2 regions of the Paenibacillus sp. D51F genome follow, and region 2 is predicted to be linked to the other one. Evidence: riboswitches for the same ligand, from Rfam matches in the RefSeq annotation. Region 2 holds a riboswitch; the other holds the start of a gene.
The links. Region 2 has a riboswitch for ZMP and ZTP ahead of ACLBWT_RS10345 (TIGR01440 family protein). Riboswitches for the same ligand answer to the same signal wherever they lie in the genome.
Positions count from the first base shown of each region.

Region 1 (9,121 bases), on a different contig from region 2:
CAGGCTGTCGCGGCCTTCAGCTCCTCCTTCACCTGCGAAGGATGCAGCGTCAGCTGCGTGATTCCCGGCCTAAGGCCTCTTAGAATTTCAATCAGCTGCCGCTTGGCTTCTTCATAGCTGCCCGATGAACAATAGGGCAGGGACGCCATATCGTCGATGAGGACAATCCCTCTTCGCCGGGCCGAATCGATCCGCCTTTGAAATCTTTCCTTTTGCTCCGAGCTGAAAGAAGGCTGCTCCACGATTCCCAAAGGAAGGTTGAAAGGAAGCCCGTATCGGCAGCAAAGCTCAAATACAGGCTCCAGAAAATCCCTGCCCGTATGGAGGCCAAGCACGCTTCCGGCATGGCTGTCCAGATGGGTCGGATCGATGCCTCCCTGTATGGCGCCCTGGATCTGGGCTTCCAACTCGAGCCTGACCTCCTCGGGATCGCCCTGCCGTTCCAGAAGCGAGATGTCGGCATGGAAAAATCCATCCTCATCGACCAAGCTGCGCAGCGCCCTCCCTCGATATAAAGGAGCCTGAGGCGACGTCTCTCCGCTGGACAGCGTAAGATGGATGCCCGTATGGCTCCGGGCCTTAGGGCTGGCGGAGCCAACGGCTTCCTTGGCGGCAGCGCCTGTCATCATGAGGGATGCCGAAGTAATCGAGCTGCGGGCAAACAGATCCATGACGGCATCGTTGGTCCCTCGGGTCAGTCCAAAATCGTCGGCATTCACGATGAGCAGCCGGTCCTCTCTCGTCCAGTCCATCCTAGGCTTCATCCCGCTCCCGTCTTCAATCAGCGGGCGGAAAGGGCTTTCTCCGCCGCATCCACCGTATGCTTGAGCAGCATCGCGATCGTGACCGGACCTACGCCCGCGGGAACCGGCGTAATCGCGCTCGCTTTAAGGGCGCAGGCCTCGTAGTCGACGTCGCCGACATTTCCTTCGTTGTAGCCGGCATCGAGAATGACGGCGCCTTCCTTGATCCATTCTCCCTGAATGAACTTCGGCTTGCCGACGGCCGCCACGACGATATCGCCAAGTCCGACAATCTCGTTCAGCCGCTGCGTCTTGGAGTGGCAGACGGTCACGGTCGCGTTGCGGTTCAGGAGCATGAGCGACACGGGCTTGCCAAGGATCGGGCTGCGTCCCACGACGACGGCATGCTTGCCCTCGATCGGAAGGCCGTAATAGTCGAGAATGGCGACGATGGCGGCAGGCGTGCAGGATGGATAGGCTGCGTAGCCGAAGGCGTTTTGCGCAAAGCCGAGCGCCGTGACCCCGTCCACATCCTTGTCGATCGCGATGGCCTCGAAAGCCTCCCTCTCGTCAATCTGCTCCGGCACGGGATGCTGCAGCAGGATGCCGTGAACGGCAGGGTCCTCGTTCAATCCGCGGATCACGTCCACAAGCTCCCCTGTCGTCGTTTCCGAATCGAGATGGATCCTCTTGGACTCCATGCCGAGCTTCCGGCAGGCATTGCCCTTCATCCGGACATAGGTCTCGGAAGCCGGGTCGTCTCCCACCAGAATCGTAACCAGGCACGGCACGACTCCTTTGCCGGCTAGAGTCTCGACTCTTTTGGCCAACTGCTCCTTGATTTCCCCGGCCACTCGGGCCCCATCCAATATCAGCGTTTGCTCCGTCATTTCTGCAGCTCTCCTTTTTTTGTCCGCTTAAAAACGCAAAGAGGTAAGGGGTATCCCCCTTACCTCTGCCCAGGCGTACGGCTGCTGTATCCGTGCGCTCCCTCATGGTTGGACCCATGCTCCGCCAGTCACGCACAGTCGGAATTTACTTTTGATGATACTGAAATCAGGCAAGATTGTAAATGCATTTTCTGCGGCTGGCCTGATTGGCGTCCTCCCATTTAAGTTTCATTACAGGTAGCGGATCTAAGATAACGGCAACAACCTCTTGAAGGAGTGATCGGCCATGTTCCACCGGCGCAAAAAAACCAAAATCATTGCTATCATCGCGATGTCCCTCCTCATCCTCTCCACCATCCTGTACCGTCTGGCAGACCGCTATCTGATCGAGCATGCCGAAGTCGTCGTCGCCCCGAACAGCACCGCCGTCGGGCAGACGACGGCCGCTTCTTCCACGGCGCAAGTCCAGTCGGATGACTGGAACTACTCCGATGCGAACCGGACGATAAGCATCAAGAAAGTCCAGACCGGCTCCGGTTCCGATGCCGTCACTTACTTCGTGGCGGACGTGAAATTTGCCGACACCCCGAACGTGTTGACCGCCCTGGCCAAAAACACCTTCGGCACGAACATTACCGAAAACACGTCGGCGATCGCCGCGGCGAACAACGCCGTGCTGGCGATCAACGGCGACTATTACGGCTTCCGCAGCGATGGAGTGATCATCCGCAACGGCACCTTGTACCGGGACGAGCCGGCGCGCGACGGCCTGGCCCTGCTCGGCAACGGCACCCTGCAGACCTATGACGAGGAGCAGACCTCCTCGGCCGACCTGCTTGCCGAGGGAGCGACGAACACGTTCTCCTTCGGGCCGGTTCTCGTGAAGGACGGCGAGGTCGCAGGCGACTTCAGCAGCGTGCGCATCGACAGCAACTTCGGCAACCGTTCCATTCAAGACTCCAATCCGCGGACCGGAATCGGGATGATCGCTCCCAACCATCTGGTGTTTGTCGTGGTCGACGGAAGGAGCAGCGGCTACAGCCGCGGCATGACTCTCACCGAGTTCGCGGACTTGTTCAAGAAGCTCGGCGCCACCGAAGCCTACAATCTCGACGGAGGCGGATCGTCCACGATGTACTTCATGGGCCGGGTCGTGAACAATCCTCTCGGCAAGGGCAACGAGCGAGGCGTGAGCGACATTATCTATGTTCCCCAGTCCTGACAAGGAGGCAACCGATATGACCATCCTTATTCCCTCATACGAGCCTGACGAGCGCCTTCTCGCCCTTGTCGGCAGCCTGAAGGCAGTCAGTTCCGACCCGATCCTGGTCGTGGACGACGGCAGCGGCGAGCAATACCGGACGATCTTCGATTCCTTGGAGAAAACGGGCTGCACCGTGCTGACGCATCGGTCGAACGAAGGCAAAGGCAGCGCGCTCAAGACCGGCTTCGACTATGTGCGGCGGCAGGGCGGCGGCGAGGGCGTCGTCTGCGCCGACAGCGACGGGCAGCATCTGCCTGGAGATATTGTACGGATTACGGAAGCCGTCCGCGAGCATCGCCGCCATATCGTGCTCGGCAGCCGGCAATTCACCGGCAAGGTTCCCATGCGGAGCCGCTTCGGAAATTCGGCGACGCGAATGGTTTATGCCCTCGCGACAGGAAGGCCTGTCCAGGATACGCAGACCGGCCTGCGCGGGTATTCCTCCGACATGCTGGACTGGCTGTGCGAAGTGCCGGGCGAGCGCTTCGAATACGAGATGAACATGCTGCTTGATGCTCCCCAAGCCGGTTATGGCCTGGTCGAGGTGCCGATCGACACGGTCTATCTGGAAGACAACAAGTCCTCCCACTTTCGTCCGCTCGCCGATTCCGCCCGGATCTATTTTCCATTCCTGAAGTTCTGCGCGTCCTCCGGGTTCGCCGCGATCCTGGACTTCTCGCTGCTGCTCCTGCTTCAATGGCTGACGTCCAGCTTGCTCCTGTCGGTCATCGGAGCGCGGATATGCAGCTCCATCTTCAATTACACGATGAATCGCCGCATGGTTTTCCCCCATGGCAAAGAGGCCGCGATCACAAAATCGCTGCCCCGGTACTTCTCGCTCGTCATCGTGATCGTCTTGCTGAACTACGGCTTGATGCTCTTCTTCCATGCCAGCATCGGCATCCCGCTCGTCGCGGCCAAGCTGATGACGGAAGCCTCCCTGTTCCTCTTCAGCTATTGGTCGCAGCGGAGATTCGTGTATGACTGAACAATAAAATCGCCTCAAATATGACAGAATAGTGAACTATGTAAAAATATTTGATAAATTATACCATAAAAATACAATAAAGTCAAGTGTTGTTTTTCGCCACGTCCCGATGATACAACGGAATAGAGGTGATGATCATGGAATCAAAAAGCTTGACCGCACTTGTCAGCGCGTTCTCGCGCGCCTACCACGCCGAGCACAATCCGGTCAAAATCTTCGACGACCGGATCGCCAGGCAGCTGCTGACCGATGAAGAATACGACGGAATCTCCAGCAACATGTCGCAGGCGATCGCGTTCTTCCAGCCCGGGTTCTCAGGGACGCAGGAGCAAGCCCTCCGCAAGGTTGTCGACCATCAGCTTTCACCCACTCCGCTCGGCCGGGCGGCATTTGCCGAGCGGGCACTGGCTGCGGCCGCCGCGCTTGGAGCCAGGCAGTACCTCATCTTCGCCGCAGGCTACGATACGTTCGCCTATCGCCAGCCGGAATGGGCCTCCAAGCTCGAGATCTTCGAGCTCGACCATCCCGTTACGGCCGCCGACAAGCATGCACGCGTGTCCGCCCTGCATATGGACCGGCCTCCCAATCTTCATCACATCGCCGTCGACCTCCGCGAGCCGGATTGGCAGAGACATGTGCTGGCCTGCGCCGGGTTCAATCCCGATCGGCTCAGCTTCTGCAGCCTGCTGGGCATCAGCTATTACCTCGCCAAAGACGATTTCCGGCAGCTGTTGTCCGGCATCGTTTCCCTGCTTCCGGCCGGCAGCGGCATCGTCTTCGATTATCCTGATGAGCAGACATTCACTCCTCAGGCAGGCGAGCGGGTGCAGAAGCAGCTCATGATGACCGCGCGTGCGGGCGAGCCGATGCAGGCAGGCTACTCCTGCTCCGAGCTGGAGCGGATGCTCGAAGAGATGGGTTTGCGGATTGATCAGCATCTGAATCCGGAGGAAATTACCGAGCAGCTGTTTCACGCCTATAATGAGAGCCAGCCCGAGCACCCGATTACGGCCTTCGATCATGTGAACTATTGCTTGGCGGTCAAGAGGTAGCCTGAAGAGGGCCTGAAGAGGGCCTGAAGAGGGCCTGAAGAGGGCCGAAGAGGGCCTGAAGAGAGCCTGCATCTTTCCTGCATCTTTCCTGCATCTTTCCTGCATCCTTCCTGCATCCTTCCTGCATCTTTCCTGTCTCTCCCTGTGCCAGCAACAACCGGCATTCATGCCCTCTTTTGAAGCCGACAGCCCGCTCTCATTTGCAGGCTATCGGCTTCTTCCTCCATTTCGTCCTCCACTCGTCTTGCGGCCTACCGATTATTCCCGTTACCGCCGATAACGAGAAGAAGGCATCAGATGAATAGAGTGAAGAGGGTGGGAACGAATGAACCGCAATCAAACCGCTTGGAAACCTCGCGAATGGATGCCGAGGACGACGGCCGCCTTCTGCGCATGCGCCCTGGCCGCAGGCATGCTGGCCGTATGGCCGCAGACAGCCGAAGCCGCAGACAGCATAGGGAAGACAACCGCCGCGAGAACGAAGGAAGAGATCGTCGAGAAATGGATGCAGAGCTACCTGCCCATGAAGCGGTCCTTTGCCTATATGAGCGGGAACGACATTTACGAGCAATTGCCGAGTCTGACAGCTCCTTTCCAGGAAGGCAAATTAAAAGCCGAGTATATCGAAGACGGAGTGCGGGCGACGAATTTCGTCCGTTATTTGGCCGGAGTCCCCGATGACGTGCAGCCGGACTGGACCCTGCATCGGCAGCAGCAGAGCGCATCGCTGATCAACGCCCTGAACGATCAGCTCAGCCACTCTCCGGCCAAGCCGGCCGGGATGGAGGAGGGACCGTACAAGCTGGGTTATGCAGGAGCAAGCAGCAGCAACCTCTATATGGGCAGCCCGACGCTGTACAGCAGCGTCCTCGGCTACATGTCGGACAGCGATCCAAGCAATATCGACCGGGTCGGCCACCGCAGATGGATCCTGAATCCGGCGATGACCCGGACGATGTTCGGCTATGTCCGGGCAGTCGAGACGGGCGGTTACGGGTCGCCGTACTCCTCCATGTACGTTTTTGACAAAGGAAGGACCGCTGGCAGCGTCGATTATGATTTCATCGGCTGGCCGGCAGCAGGTTATTTCCCGTCCGAAGCCTTCTCGCCCTCGGACGCCTGGTCGGTATCGCTGAACACGGACCGGTACGACAAAAACGACACGGACTCCATCACCGTAACGGTGACCCGGCAAGAAGACGGCCGGAAATGGACGCTGGACAAGTCGGATACGGACAAGTCCGGCGAATACTTCCGTGTCGACAAAGGCGGTTACGGCGGCATTCCGGTCTGCATTATCTTCCGTCCGGACGGAATATCGGACTTCAAAGAGGACGACCGCTTCCACGTGCGCATAGACGGCCTCCGCTCCAAAGCCAGTCCGGAAACGTCGATCGAATATGATACCGTCTTCTTCCGGATGACGGAAATGAAACGGTTCGGCAGCGATGCGGTCGCGCTTGCACCGGGCGAGAGCGTCCCGCTGCGCCTCTATTCAACGGGGGAAGGCGCTGTGGCAGGCGGAATGGCGGGACAGCTGGAATCGAGCGAGCCGTCCGTCGCGTCGGTGGATTCCTCCGGCGTCTTGCGCGGCTTGAAGGCGGGCGCTGCTTATATCCGCTACAGCAACTATTTGGGACAGGAGAACTCGCTCTACGTCACCGTGCGGCCGGCAGCGCCGGGCGACACCCCGAGCGGCTGGGCGAAGGAAGCCTATGCGAAGGCGAAGGGCGCCGGTCTCATCCCCTATTCCCTGGACACGCAGTACCAGACGCCGATCCGCCGCATAGATTTCGTGCGCATGCTCGTCGGGGTTTATGAAAACACCACGGGAAGCAGCCTTCCGGCAGACCGGAAGCCGTTTCAGGATACGAGCGACTCCAACGTCTCCAAGGCGGTGTCTGCCGGACTGATCAGCGGCGTCTCCCCGACCGAGTTCGCTCCCTTGGCGAAGATTACCCGCCAGGAGGCCGCGGCCCTGCTGACCCGGCTGGAGAGCAAGCTGGCAAGCGTTGCCGGAAAGCCGCCGGGATCCGCCGCTCCAACCGGCGCGTTCGCAGATGACGAGGCGATCGCCTCGTGGGCGAAGGCGGACGTATACCGCTCCGTCGGTCTCGGCCTGATGCAGGGCGTCGGCCAGAACCGCTTCAACCCGATGGGCAATCTGACGGTGGAGCAGTCGATTCAGATTTTCCAGAGAACGTTCGAGCGATTCGCGGGAGAGTAGGCCCGCTGCCCGGGCTTCAGGCTCCAGATTCAGCATGAAAGCGCTAAGGGACACCTCGCAGGGTGTCCTTTTCGGTCTTTCCGGTCGTAAGCACGATTGAAGCCTCGCTTCTATCCGGCTTCGGCCATCTCCCGGAGGGAACCTCGGCTCTCTACATCCCGAGGGCGCTCGGACTTAACGATGCTGTACGCGGCAGGATACGCTGTCCTCGTGGCTCTTTTCGCCGCCATCCTGACCGATAGCAGCAAGACGATCGGATTTCAGCATCATTTTATTTCGTCTTGAATCGATTCTGTATTGGCCGGCTTGGGCACTTGCTTCTCGCTCTTTTCGACCATGTACGATTATTCCATCTTCAAGCAAATAGGCGATATAGGCGCTCCCCGCATCGACAGCGGCGATCTGCCGGCCATGCTGCTCGTGCCCTCGGAATTCACTCGGCAAACAGCCGCCCCCGGCTCTCTTCGTATAAAACTCTTTAGTCTAAATTACCCCTTGATCCTACTGGGAATATATTCAACCATATTTTACGAGGGAAAGATTTAATCCGCTCCAAACCTAAACATTAAATCCCTACTACGATTGAGGAGTGATGGTGGTTGAAGACGAACGAACATACAAATGAACCTGTGAGAGGTCGCTATTTGTAACCCTTACACCTCTCATTAGGCCATGGGAGGCAACCGGAAATGATGTCGCTAAAAAACATGGTACGGGGAACGGAAAACGATTCCTCGGCCAAACAACTGATTTCATGCTGGGAGCATGATGCCAACACGCTGACGTTTTGGAGAGCAAGCAGCAATTTTGTCTACTTGTCTGAAAGAAACGGCGTTCGGCAATTTCTACGGTATATCCATGAAGAGGACAACAGTCTCGAGAATATTCGGGCAGAGCTTGATTTCATCCTGTATCTGATATCGTCCGGCTATCCGGCTGCCGCTCCTGTCCTATCCCGATACGGCAACTGGATCGAAACGATCCGGACGGCAGATGGATCGTACTTCGGCGTTGTATTTGAACAAGCCAAGGGAAACCATATTCCGCTAGATCTCATGACGGATCGGCATGCCGAAGAGTGGGGAAGGTCGCTTGCTTCGCTGCATCTTTTATCCGAGTCTTATTCGGCCGTGTCGAAATCCCGACAAAGCTGGATGGACGCCCTAAACTTCATCGCCTCCGTATTGCAGCGGCATCCCTCGGAGGAAATGGCCCGGCACGAGCTAGAACGCATCCGTGAACAGCTCTCCAAGCTTCCGACTGAAGAGAGACATATGGGCTTGATTCATTATGACTTCGAAACGGACAATATTTTTTATGACGAAGAGGAATCCCGCTTTTCCGTCATCGATTTTGACGATGCCATGATCCACTGGTACGGGATGGATGCAGCATCGGCCCTGAGCGATCTGGCGGAGCAAGAGGATGCCGGCGCCCAGCGGAAAATCGAGCATTTTCTAATCGGGTATCGGTCCATTAAACCGTTGGATGAACGCTGTGTGCAGACGTTCCCTCTTTTTCAAAGGTTTGCAGACCTGTATGCGTTCGCACGTCTCCTCCGCAGCGTGGAGAATATGGATATCCATCGCTCGCCCGAGTGGGCTCTTCAGCTTCGGATCAAGCTCTTGAAGGCGTGCGATCGGCTGCGGTACCGCTTGAGGCCGACAGTAGAACTGCGACCCATCGATCCAAATAACTGGTACGCTTGCACCCAGCTTGAAGTCACGGACGAGCAGAAGGACGTATTTCCTGTACCTGCGGTCTATTGGCTCGCTGAGTCCGCCTATTGCGGGTTCACTCCTCTCGCGATGTACACGGATGAACAACTCGCGGGATTCGCGGTGTACGCTATCGATCCCTCTGACGGAAGCTGCTGGATCATGGCTTTTATGCTGGATCGCAAGTTCCAAGGAAGAGGGCTTGGACGCTCCGGAATGAAAGAGCTCATGCGATATAT
Region 1 is NZ_JBKFAO010000017.1:54,858-63,978, reverse strand. It holds gene ACLBWT_RS21365 (ChbG/HpnK family deacetylase) at 1-752, opposite strand, end outside; gene ACLBWT_RS21360 (bifunctional 5,10-methylenetetrahydrofolate dehydrogenase/5,10-methenyltetrahydrofolate cyclohydrolase) at 782-1,633, opposite strand; ZMP/ZTP riboswitch at 1,694-1,775, opposite strand; gene ACLBWT_RS21355 (phosphodiester glycosidase family protein) at 1,920-2,855, shown strand; gene ACLBWT_RS21350 (GtrA family protein) at 2,872-3,885, shown strand; gene ACLBWT_RS21345 (class I SAM-dependent methyltransferase) at 4,023-4,937, shown strand; gene ACLBWT_RS21340 (S-layer homology domain-containing protein) at 5,263-7,164, shown strand; gene ACLBWT_RS21335 (hypothetical protein) at 7,339-7,608, opposite strand; gene ACLBWT_RS21330 (GNAT family N-acetyltransferase) at 7,854-9,121, shown strand, end outside.
Region 1: linked by a shared signal. The riboswitch ahead of ACLBWT_RS21360 (bifunctional 5,10-methylenetetrahydrofolate dehydrogenase/5,10-methenyltetrahydrofolate cyclohydrolase) and the one ahead of ACLBWT_RS10345 (TIGR01440 family protein) in region 2 are both predicted to bind ZMP and ZTP.

Region 2 (9,121 bases):
GGAGCAGTGGTTCTACGGCCGGCCGTTCGCCGTCACGCCGGCCGTGCTGATTCCGCGCCCCGAGACAGAGCTGCTCGTGGAGGCGGTGCTGGAGGCGGCGGACCGGCTGTGGCCGCATGCGGCAGGTTCGGCTGCCGCGGCCGGGGCATTGCCGGGCAGCGCCAAGCCTGCCGCATCCACTTTGCGGTCTGCAGGCCTGGAAGCGACGGCTGCCGCTGCCGCGCCTGTCGTCCTCGACGTCGGCACGGGCAGCGGCGCGATCGCCGTCACGTTGGCCGCGGAGCGCCCAGCATGGCGGGTGCATGCCTCCGATCTGTCTCCTGATGCGCTGCGTACAGCCGAGTGCAACGCTCTCCGTCTCGGAGCTGCGCTGAGCGCGTTTATAGAGGGAGACCTGCTGCAGCCTTTTTTGGCTTCCGGCGGGGGGAGCATGGAGGGACTCGAAGTCGACGTACTTGTGTCTAATCCCCCTTACATTCCGGCCGGCGACTTGCCGGGGCTGCAGCGGGAAGTCAGGGAATTCGAGCCGAGGCTTGCTCTCGACGGCGGGGAGGACGGCCTCAATCCGTATCGCGCGATGGCTGAGCAGCTCAGATCTTTGACGCGGCTTCCGTCCGTCGTGGGCTTCGAGCTCGGCATCGGACAAGCCCGGCAGGTCGCTGCGCTGCTTGAGGAAATCGGGCATTGGGACGACATCTCGATCGTGACCGATTATGGCGGCATCGAGCGCCATGTCGTTGCAGTCAGGACGATAGGCTCTGAAATGTAGAAGCCGATGCCATTTCCATGCGATCAGGGACGGAGCTGCCGCGCTGCAGCTCTGCCCTGCGTCCGGTGCTGCGGGAGTCGAGCGCTGATCATGACGCCGATTTTGCGGCTAATGCAGGAGGGCGCTGCCGCACGGAGAGATGACAATCCGGACAGAATGCTTGGTTGCAGAGAACGGCCTTCGCAACCGAGGCTTATAAATGGCTAGGGGAGGGCAGCTCACGCTGTCTTCGGCACCTTGCCTCCTCGTTACAGGCCAGCCTTCCCCGATTCAAGCCCTCTTAATCTCGCAATCTTCGAAATTCAGATTCGCAGGCAAGGTATAGAAGAGCAGAGAGCGGACATACTGGAGCATAGAGACGTTCCGGAACGCAAGCGGCGGTGCCGACGGGTGCCCGAGAGGAGCTTGTGCAATGTCCGTTCATTCCTATACTTCGGTGTCCCGCCCTTATCCGTCGGCAGCTTCCCGTCCTTATTCGGCATCAGCCCATTCGTACCGGTTCCCGTTCCGCCTGTCCTACCTGTACCTCATTGTCTGTGTCGCCTTCCTGATGATGAGCTGGGAAAATGTCCGCAACGATGCCGCTCTGGCTCAAAGCTCCATTCCTAGCGAGGCCATCCGGCTGCGCATCCTCGCCAACTCGGATTCCGCCGTCGACCAGGCTACGAAGCGCGTCGTGCGCGATGCCGTCGTGCAGGCGATGAACGGCTGGGCCGCAGGGCCTCAGACGATCGAAGAAGCCCGTGCCACGCTGCATTCCCGCATGGGGGAAATCGAAGGAATCATAGCCCGCACGCTGCAGGATCGCGGATTCTCCTACAGCTACAAAGCCGAGCTCGGCCAAGTGGCTTTCCCCACTAAAGTCTACGGCGAGCAGGTTTATCCGGCAGGCGACTATGAAGCGCTCCTCATCACCCTTGGCGAAGGAAAAGGCCAGAACTGGTGGTGCGTCCTTTTCCCTCCGCTGTGCTTCCTGGACTCATCGTCCGGCGACGCGTCTCCTAAGGCAGAGGCTGCTGCTGCGGTTGAGGACAGCAAGCCGGACCGGCTGTCGAAGGCCGATGCCGGCAAATCTGCCTCGGCCAAAACCGATGCTCCTGCAGAGGCAGGGCAAGCCCCAGAAGCCAAATTTTTCATCTGGGAGCTGATTGAGTCGTTCTTTTCCTTCCTGCGCGGCCTCTTTGCCTGATGGGCTGGGCGGGAGCTACTCGGCGTCCGAGAATGCAAGAGGCGCCTTTGGCGGACAACGATGTCCGTTCAGCCGGAGTCCGTCTCTACTGCCGGATGGCGCGCCATCCAAACGGCTTGATATCTACGTTTACCCCTTATCAATGACGATGGGATCTGCCTGCCGGCGGCCGTTAGCAGTCTTTGCAAGGGGTGTTTTCATTTCCTGCCTGCATGGACGGAAGGCATCGGAAGGTTGGTAACGCGGCTGCGCGAGAGGTATACTGAAGCTATATCGCCGGGGGCTTCCGCGGCAATCCCGGATGAGAAGGAATGGAACCGAATGACGACGACAAGCACGATTTATTGGAGAAGCGGAGCGGCGGGAGCTGTTTCGGCAAAAGAATTGCAGGAAGCGGCCGATCTGCTGCGTTCCGGCGGAACGGTGGCTTTTCCGACGGAAACGGTGTACGGCCTCGGCGCGGATGCCCGCAGCACGGCGGCGGTAGAAAGCGTGTTTCAAGCGAAAGGCAGGCCGTCCGACAATCCGCTGATCGTCCATATCGCCGATGAGCGGCAGCTGGAAGGGCTCGCTGCAAGCCTGACGGAGACGGAGCGCGGCTTGATGAGGTCCTTCTGGCCCGGTCCGCTGACTCTCGTGCTCCCGGCGCTTCCGGATGCCGTATCGCCGCGCGTGACGGCGGGGCTGGATACGGTCGCGGTCCGCATGCCGGACCACCCGCTGGCGCTGGCTCTGATCCGTGAAGCGGGCTGTCCCGTCGCGGCGCCGAGCGCGAACCGCTCGGGCCGTCCAAGCCCGACTGCTGCCTCGCATGTGCTGGAGGATCTGGCCGGACGGATCGGCGGCGTGCTGGACGGCGGAGCGACCGGAGTCGGGCTGGAGTCGACGGTTGTCGAGGCTATCGGAGAGCGGTCGGTCCGCATCCTGCGGCCCGGCGGCGTAACGCCGGAGCAGCTGCGGGCGGCGGGGTACGCCGTCGAGTTCGATGCCGGAGCCGGCATCCCGGCCCTTGGGCGGCCGGCGTCCCGGACGGCGGTCTCCGGGACCGCTGCTTCCCAGCCGACGGCGCCCCGCTCGCCCGGCATGAAATACGCCCACTATGCGCCGCGCGGGGAGATGACCCTCGTATCCGGCTCGCCGGAAGAGGTGCGCGCATATATCCAAGCCGAGGCCGATGCGGCGTCTGCGCAGGGGCTGCGCACCGGCATTCTCGCCTACGAGGAGACGGAGGCTTCCTACCGGGCCGATGCTGTTCTAGCCTGCGGCTCTCTCGGGAAGCTGGAAAGCGCCGCCCGATCGCTCTATTCCGTTCTGCGAGAGTTCGACGAGCTTGGCGCCGAGCGGATTTGGGCCGAAGCCTGCCCGTCGGAAGGCATCGGTCTTGCTCTGCTTAACCGGCTGGCCAAGGCCGCCGGCGGCAGGCAGGTCGATGCGGGCTAAAGGCAGCTCCATCTGCGGGCTGGCCTCAGCTTGATTTATTTTCCTGATGCTTCATAGGCTATCGGACATACGATCCGTTATTTCACACAAATCGTGCGTTAAAATAATTTTAACGGACATAGGATCCGCTATTTCAAGGAAAGACATAGAAAACAGCGGGTTTCTGCACAAATAGCGGAACGTATGTCCGATAATTGCAAGGAAACCGGCTTTCGGGCGAAATAGCGGAACGTATGTCCGATAAAACGGTGGGTTCCCCGCTATGTGCTGAAATGCGAAGGGCAATAATCCCTGCTGCTCGTATGGCTGCAGTCCATGCGTCAGACCTCGTCCCGCTCTGCGAGCCAGGTCCAGCGCGTCACCTCGCCCCGCTCTGCGAGCCAGGTCCAGCGCGTCTGCTCGTCCCGCCCAGCGAGCCAGGTCCAGCGCGTCTGCTCGTCTCGCTCTGGCGTCTGCTCGTCCCGCCCAGTGCATCTGACCAAGCCAGGTCCAGCGCATCTGACCTCGCCCCGCTCTGCGAGCCAGGTCCAGCGCGTCACCTCGCTCCGCTCTGCGAGCCAGGTCCAGCGCGTCACCTCGCCCCGCTCTGCGAGCCAGGTCCAGCGCGTCACCTCGCCCCGCTCTGCGAGCCAGGTCCAGCGCATCTGACCTCGCCCCGCTCTGCGAGCCAGGTCCAGCGCGTCACCTCGCCCCGCTCTCCGGGACAGGTCATATTCTCTCTCCTTGTCCGCATAAGCTGGATAGAACAAGCCAGCGTAGGTAAGGAGAGATTGCGCAAATGTTGGAAGCGGGACTGCATGAAGGACAGCTGCTCACTTTATTGATCATGGCGCTAGCTCTCGGGATGGATGCCTTTTCGCTGGGAGTCGGCATCGGAATGAGAGGCATCCGGATCCAGGACATCTTGAAGCTGAGTCTGATTATCGGCATTTTCCATGTCGTCATGCCGCTTCTGGGCTTGTACACGGGCCATTACATGAGCTTTCTGCTTGGTCACGTGGCGACGGCCGCGGCGGGAATCCTGCTCATTCTGCTCGGCGGCCATATGCTTCTCGCCGCTTGGAGAGGCGATGGCGAATCGCCGTCCTTCACGGACCACAGGACCGCGGGGGGCATGCTGCTGTTCGCTCTGAGCGTCAGTGTCGATTCCTTCTCCGTCGGAATTTCGCTGGGTATGTTCGCGGCCGACCTGATTCTCACCATCCTTCTGTTCGGAATGGCCGGAGGGCTGATGTCGGTAGCCGGACTGCTGGCCGGCCGGCGCATCGGGAGAAGCATGGGGAGCTACGGGGAAGCGGCTGGCGGGGCGATTTTACTTACTTTCGGCATCCTCTTCCTGCTGTAGGGATATCCCGGCGGCAGGGGAAGCCGCTCAAGGGAAAAGGAGAGGGAGTCCATGCGCATCTTGTTTGTCTGTACCGGAAACACTTGCCGTTCCCCGATGGCAGAGGCATTCCTGAGGGAGCTCTCGGTTGAGAGGGGGCTGCGGCTTGAAGTCCGCTCAGCGGGAGTATCGACCGTGGACGGATTGCCTGTATCGCGCCATGCGCTTCAGGTGCTGGAAAATAACGGCATCGCTCATAAAGGCGCATCGACGCCTGCGAGCGAAAGCCTGCTTGAATGGGCCGATCTCGTGCTGACGATGACTTCCTCCCATAAGCAAGCGCTTCTGAGGTATTGGCCGGGAGCTTCCGGAAAAGTCCATACCTTGAAAGAATACGCCTCGCCGGGACAGGATGGAGCGGCCGGAGAACTGGACAGGCACTATAGCGAAAGAATGATCGCCCAGTCGCTTGGCCGCCGTCCCGACGACGCAGTGGAACGGCGGATCCGGGAGCTGGAACGGCAGCTTCCCCTTCCGGACATCGCCGATCCGTACGGAGGCTCCTACGAGGATTACGCCCGCTGCGCGGAGGAAATCCGCGAGGCGCTGTCGAGCTTGCTGGAGCGTCCGGAATTCCAATCCGGATCATCCGAAAGGAATGAAGGATAGCGGGATCGGCCGCGGCAGCGCGCCTTTTTTCGGATCGCATTCATTGGGAAAAAGAGGCCTTGCAGAAGGCTTATCCATCATTGACTTTCCCTTTTCGTGTAAGCTATGATGAAAGCAAGAAACACGGTTTCCGGTGTAACTGGCGACGAAGTGGGAATAACCACGATGGAGCATCGGAACATACGGCCGGTCGCCTGGGCAGAGAGCAAGCACGCAATCTTTTTTGCGCGCGTTGCTCTCTTTGTCATTTTGGGTAGTCTCGTCTAAAAGGCCTTCGGTCCGGTATAATAGAACCGAAACGGTGAACTTGTCCTTTCTTCCGGGAGCCGCTTGCAGCGGAGACGGAAAAGGGGCTGAGACAGGAGGATGCTGGGATGACGAATGGATCGAAGCCGGAGGCGGCAATAACAGCCGGGGTCGAAACGCTTGTGCGCGAGCTCACTGGCGGCGGACGCCTGCGGGAAGGGCAGCTGCTCGTTCTCGGAGTCAGCACGAGCGAGGTGCTCGGCAGGCATATCGGCACCTCGGGCAGCACGGATGCAGCAGCGGCGATATTTGCCGGCGTGGAGGCGGCGCGCAAGGAGATCGGCTTCACGCCGGTGTACCAGTGCTGCGAGCATTTGAACCGGGCGCTCGTTCTGGAGCGTGCCGTTGCCGAGAGGCTCGGACTGGAGCAAGTCGCCGCCGTGCCGGTCCCTGGCGCCGGCGGCTCGATGGCCGCTTATGCCTACCGTCACCTGGCGGATGCTTGCCTCGTGGAGACGGTGCAGGCTCATGCCGGCATCGATATCGGCGAAACGCTCATCGGCATGCATTTGCGCCGGGTTGCCGTGCCTCTGCGTCCTTCCCTGAAGCAGATCGGCGAAGCGCGTGTGACGATGGCGTTCACCCGGCCGAAGCTGATCGGAGGCTCCCGCGCCGTCTACGAGCTGCCGCCTGGGGATGATTTGTCCGGCTCTGCCGGAAGCTGCGACTGAAAGGCGAGCCTGCCTTAAGCACTGATGTTCTAAACACTGATGTTCTAAACACTGATGTTCTAATCACTGATGTTCTAATCACTGATGCATCCATTATGAGGGAGGACTTGATCCAACATGGAAAATCTCCGCAAGCAGGATCCTGAAGTATTGAAGGCAATGGGGCTCGAGCTGCAGCGCCAGCGCGACAACATCGAGCTGATCGCATCGGAAAACATCGTCAGCGAAGCCGTCCTTGAAGCGATGGGCAGCGTTCTGACGAACAAATACGCTGAAGGCTATCCGGGCAAGCGCTACTATGGCGGCTGCGAGCATGTCGACATCGTGGAAGACATCGCGCGCGACCGCGCGAAGGAGCTGTTCGGCGCCGAGCACGCCAACGTCCAGCCGCATTCCGGCGCTCAGGCCAACATGGCGGTTTACCTGGCTGCCCTTAAGCCTGGCGACACGGTTCTCGGCATGAACCTGGCCCATGGCGGCCATCTGACGCACGGCAGCCCGGTCAACGCATCCGGCCTCTACTATAACTTCGTCGCATACGGCGTCGAGGAAGACACGTTCACGATCGACTACGACAACCTCCGCAAGGCGGCCTTCAAGCATCGCCCGCGCATGATCGTAGCCGGAGCGAGCGCTTATCCGCGCATCATCGACTTCGAGAAGATCGGCCAGATCGCCAAAGACGTCGGCGCGCTCTTCTTCGTCGACATGGCGCACATCGCCGGCATGGTGGCCGCCGGCCTGCACCCGAGCCCGGTGCCGCACGCGCATTTCGTGACGACGACGACGCACAAGACGCTGCGCGGACCGCGCGGCGGCCTGATCCTCACGACCAAAGCCTGGGCGGCTGCCATCGACAAGGCCGTCTTCCCGGGATCGCAGGGCGGCCCTCTGATGCACATCATCGCGGCCAAAGCCGTGGCATTGGGCGAGGCACTGCAGCCTGAATTCAAAACCTACGCCAAAAACGTCATCGACAACGCGAAGGTGTTGGCCGATTCCCTGTCGGGCAAAGGCCTGAACATCGTCTCCGGCGGCACGGACAACCACCTCATGCTGCTCGACACCCGCAATCTGAACATCACGGGCAAGGAAGCCGAGCATGTGCTTGATTCCGTCGGCATCACGGTGAACAAAAACGCCATCCCGTTCGATCCGACCAGCCCGTTCGTTACGAGCGGCATCCGGATCGGAACGCCGGCCGCGACTTCGCGCGGCATGGACGCGGACGCGATGCGCACGATCGCCGACGTCATCGACATGACCCTCCGCAGTCCGAAGGACGAGGCCGTCCTGGCCAAGGCCAGCGCCATCGTACGCGAGCTCACGGGCCGCTTCCCGCTCTATACCGATATCAAGTATTAATAGGCAAGAAACCCCCGTCCGGCGATTCTCCGCTGGACGGGGTTCTTTGCGTGGACAGCCGTTCAGCCGCCTTGTTCTGACGAGCCGGGCACAGCTTATCTCTCCGTATGCCTGCGATGGAACCGGGGGCGGATCCGGCCGGCCAGCCAAGGAAATACGGAAGCAAGGAGGCAAGGACAAGGCCTGCCTGGAGCCATCTGCTTCCGCAGCGATATTTCGCCTTCTACAATGCTTGATGCGCTCGCTCTTGGGGAATGCTATAATAGTTGGGATTATGCTCCGATGCTGTCGGAGAAAAGCAAATTTTAGCGAAATTCAGGAGGGCAACCCCCATGGGCAATCTGGTCATATGCGACCATCCGCTTATCCAGCACAAGCTGACGTATATTCGGGACAAAGACACCAAGACCAAAGACTTCCGCGAGCTTGTCGACGAAGTAGCCACGCTGATGGCCTATGAGATCACGAGGGAAATGCCCCTGGACACGATCCGGGTGGAGACTCCCGTCGCCGTGGCCGAATCCAAAGTACTGTCCGGCAGGATGCTCGGCATCGTGCCTATTCTGCGCGCCGGCCTGGGCATGGTCGACGGCATCCTCAAGCTGATTCCGGCCGCCAAGGTAGGGCATATCGGCCTCTCACGCGACCATGACACGCTGCTGCCGACGGAATATTACATCAATCTTCCTACAGACGCGACGGAGCGGCTGCTCATCGTCGTCGACCCGATGCTGGCGACCGGCGGCTCGGCCAACGCCGCCATCGAAGCGCTCAAGAAGCGCGGCTGCACCCAGCTCAAGCTGATGGTGCTGATCGCTTCTCCGGAAGGGATTCGCGCCATTCAGGAAGCGCATCCCGAGATCGACATTTACGCCGCGGCCGTGGACGAGAAGCTCAACGAGAAGGGCTACATCATTCCGGGCCTGGGCGACGCCGGCGACAGGATGTTCGGAACGAAGTAAGGGGGAGAATTAACCGCATGGAGAAACTGAAAGTGATGACCGTCTTCGGCACGAGGCCGGAGGCGGTCAAGATGGCTCCGCTTGTGCTGGAGCTGCAGAAGCATTCGGAGCAGATCGAGCCGATCGTCTGCGTGACGGCCCAGCACCGCCAGATTCTGGACCAGGTGCTGGAGCTTTTCCGCATCAAGCCGGACTATGATCTCAACGTCATGAAGGACCGCCAGACGCTGACGGAGACGACCGTCCGCGTGCTGGAGGGAATCGAGCCCGTGCTGAAGGAGGCCCGTCCGGATATCGTGCTCGTGCACGGAGACACGCAGACGACGTTCCTGGCCAGCTATGCTTCGTTCCTGCAGCAGATCCAGGTGGGCCATGTCGAAGCGGGCCTGCGCACCTGGAACAAGATGTCCCCGTATCCGGAGGAGA
Region 2 is NZ_JBKFAO010000004.1:291,888-301,008, reverse strand. It holds gene prmC (peptide chain release factor N(5)-glutamine methyltransferase) at 1-769, shown strand, start outside; gene spoIIR (stage II sporulation protein R) at 1,182-1,958, shown strand; gene ACLBWT_RS10365 (L-threonylcarbamoyladenylate synthase) at 2,280-3,398, shown strand; gene ACLBWT_RS10360 (hypothetical protein) at 3,719-4,147, opposite strand; gene ACLBWT_RS10355 (manganese efflux pump MntP) at 4,177-4,743, shown strand; gene ACLBWT_RS10350 (low molecular weight protein arginine phosphatase) at 4,795-5,391, shown strand; ZMP/ZTP riboswitch at 5,517-5,598, shown strand; gene ACLBWT_RS10345 (TIGR01440 family protein) at 5,766-6,368, shown strand; gene ACLBWT_RS10340 (serine hydroxymethyltransferase) at 6,486-7,733, shown strand; gene upp (uracil phosphoribosyltransferase) at 8,066-8,695, shown strand; gene wecB (non-hydrolyzing UDP-N-acetylglucosamine 2-epimerase) at 8,713-9,121, shown strand, end outside.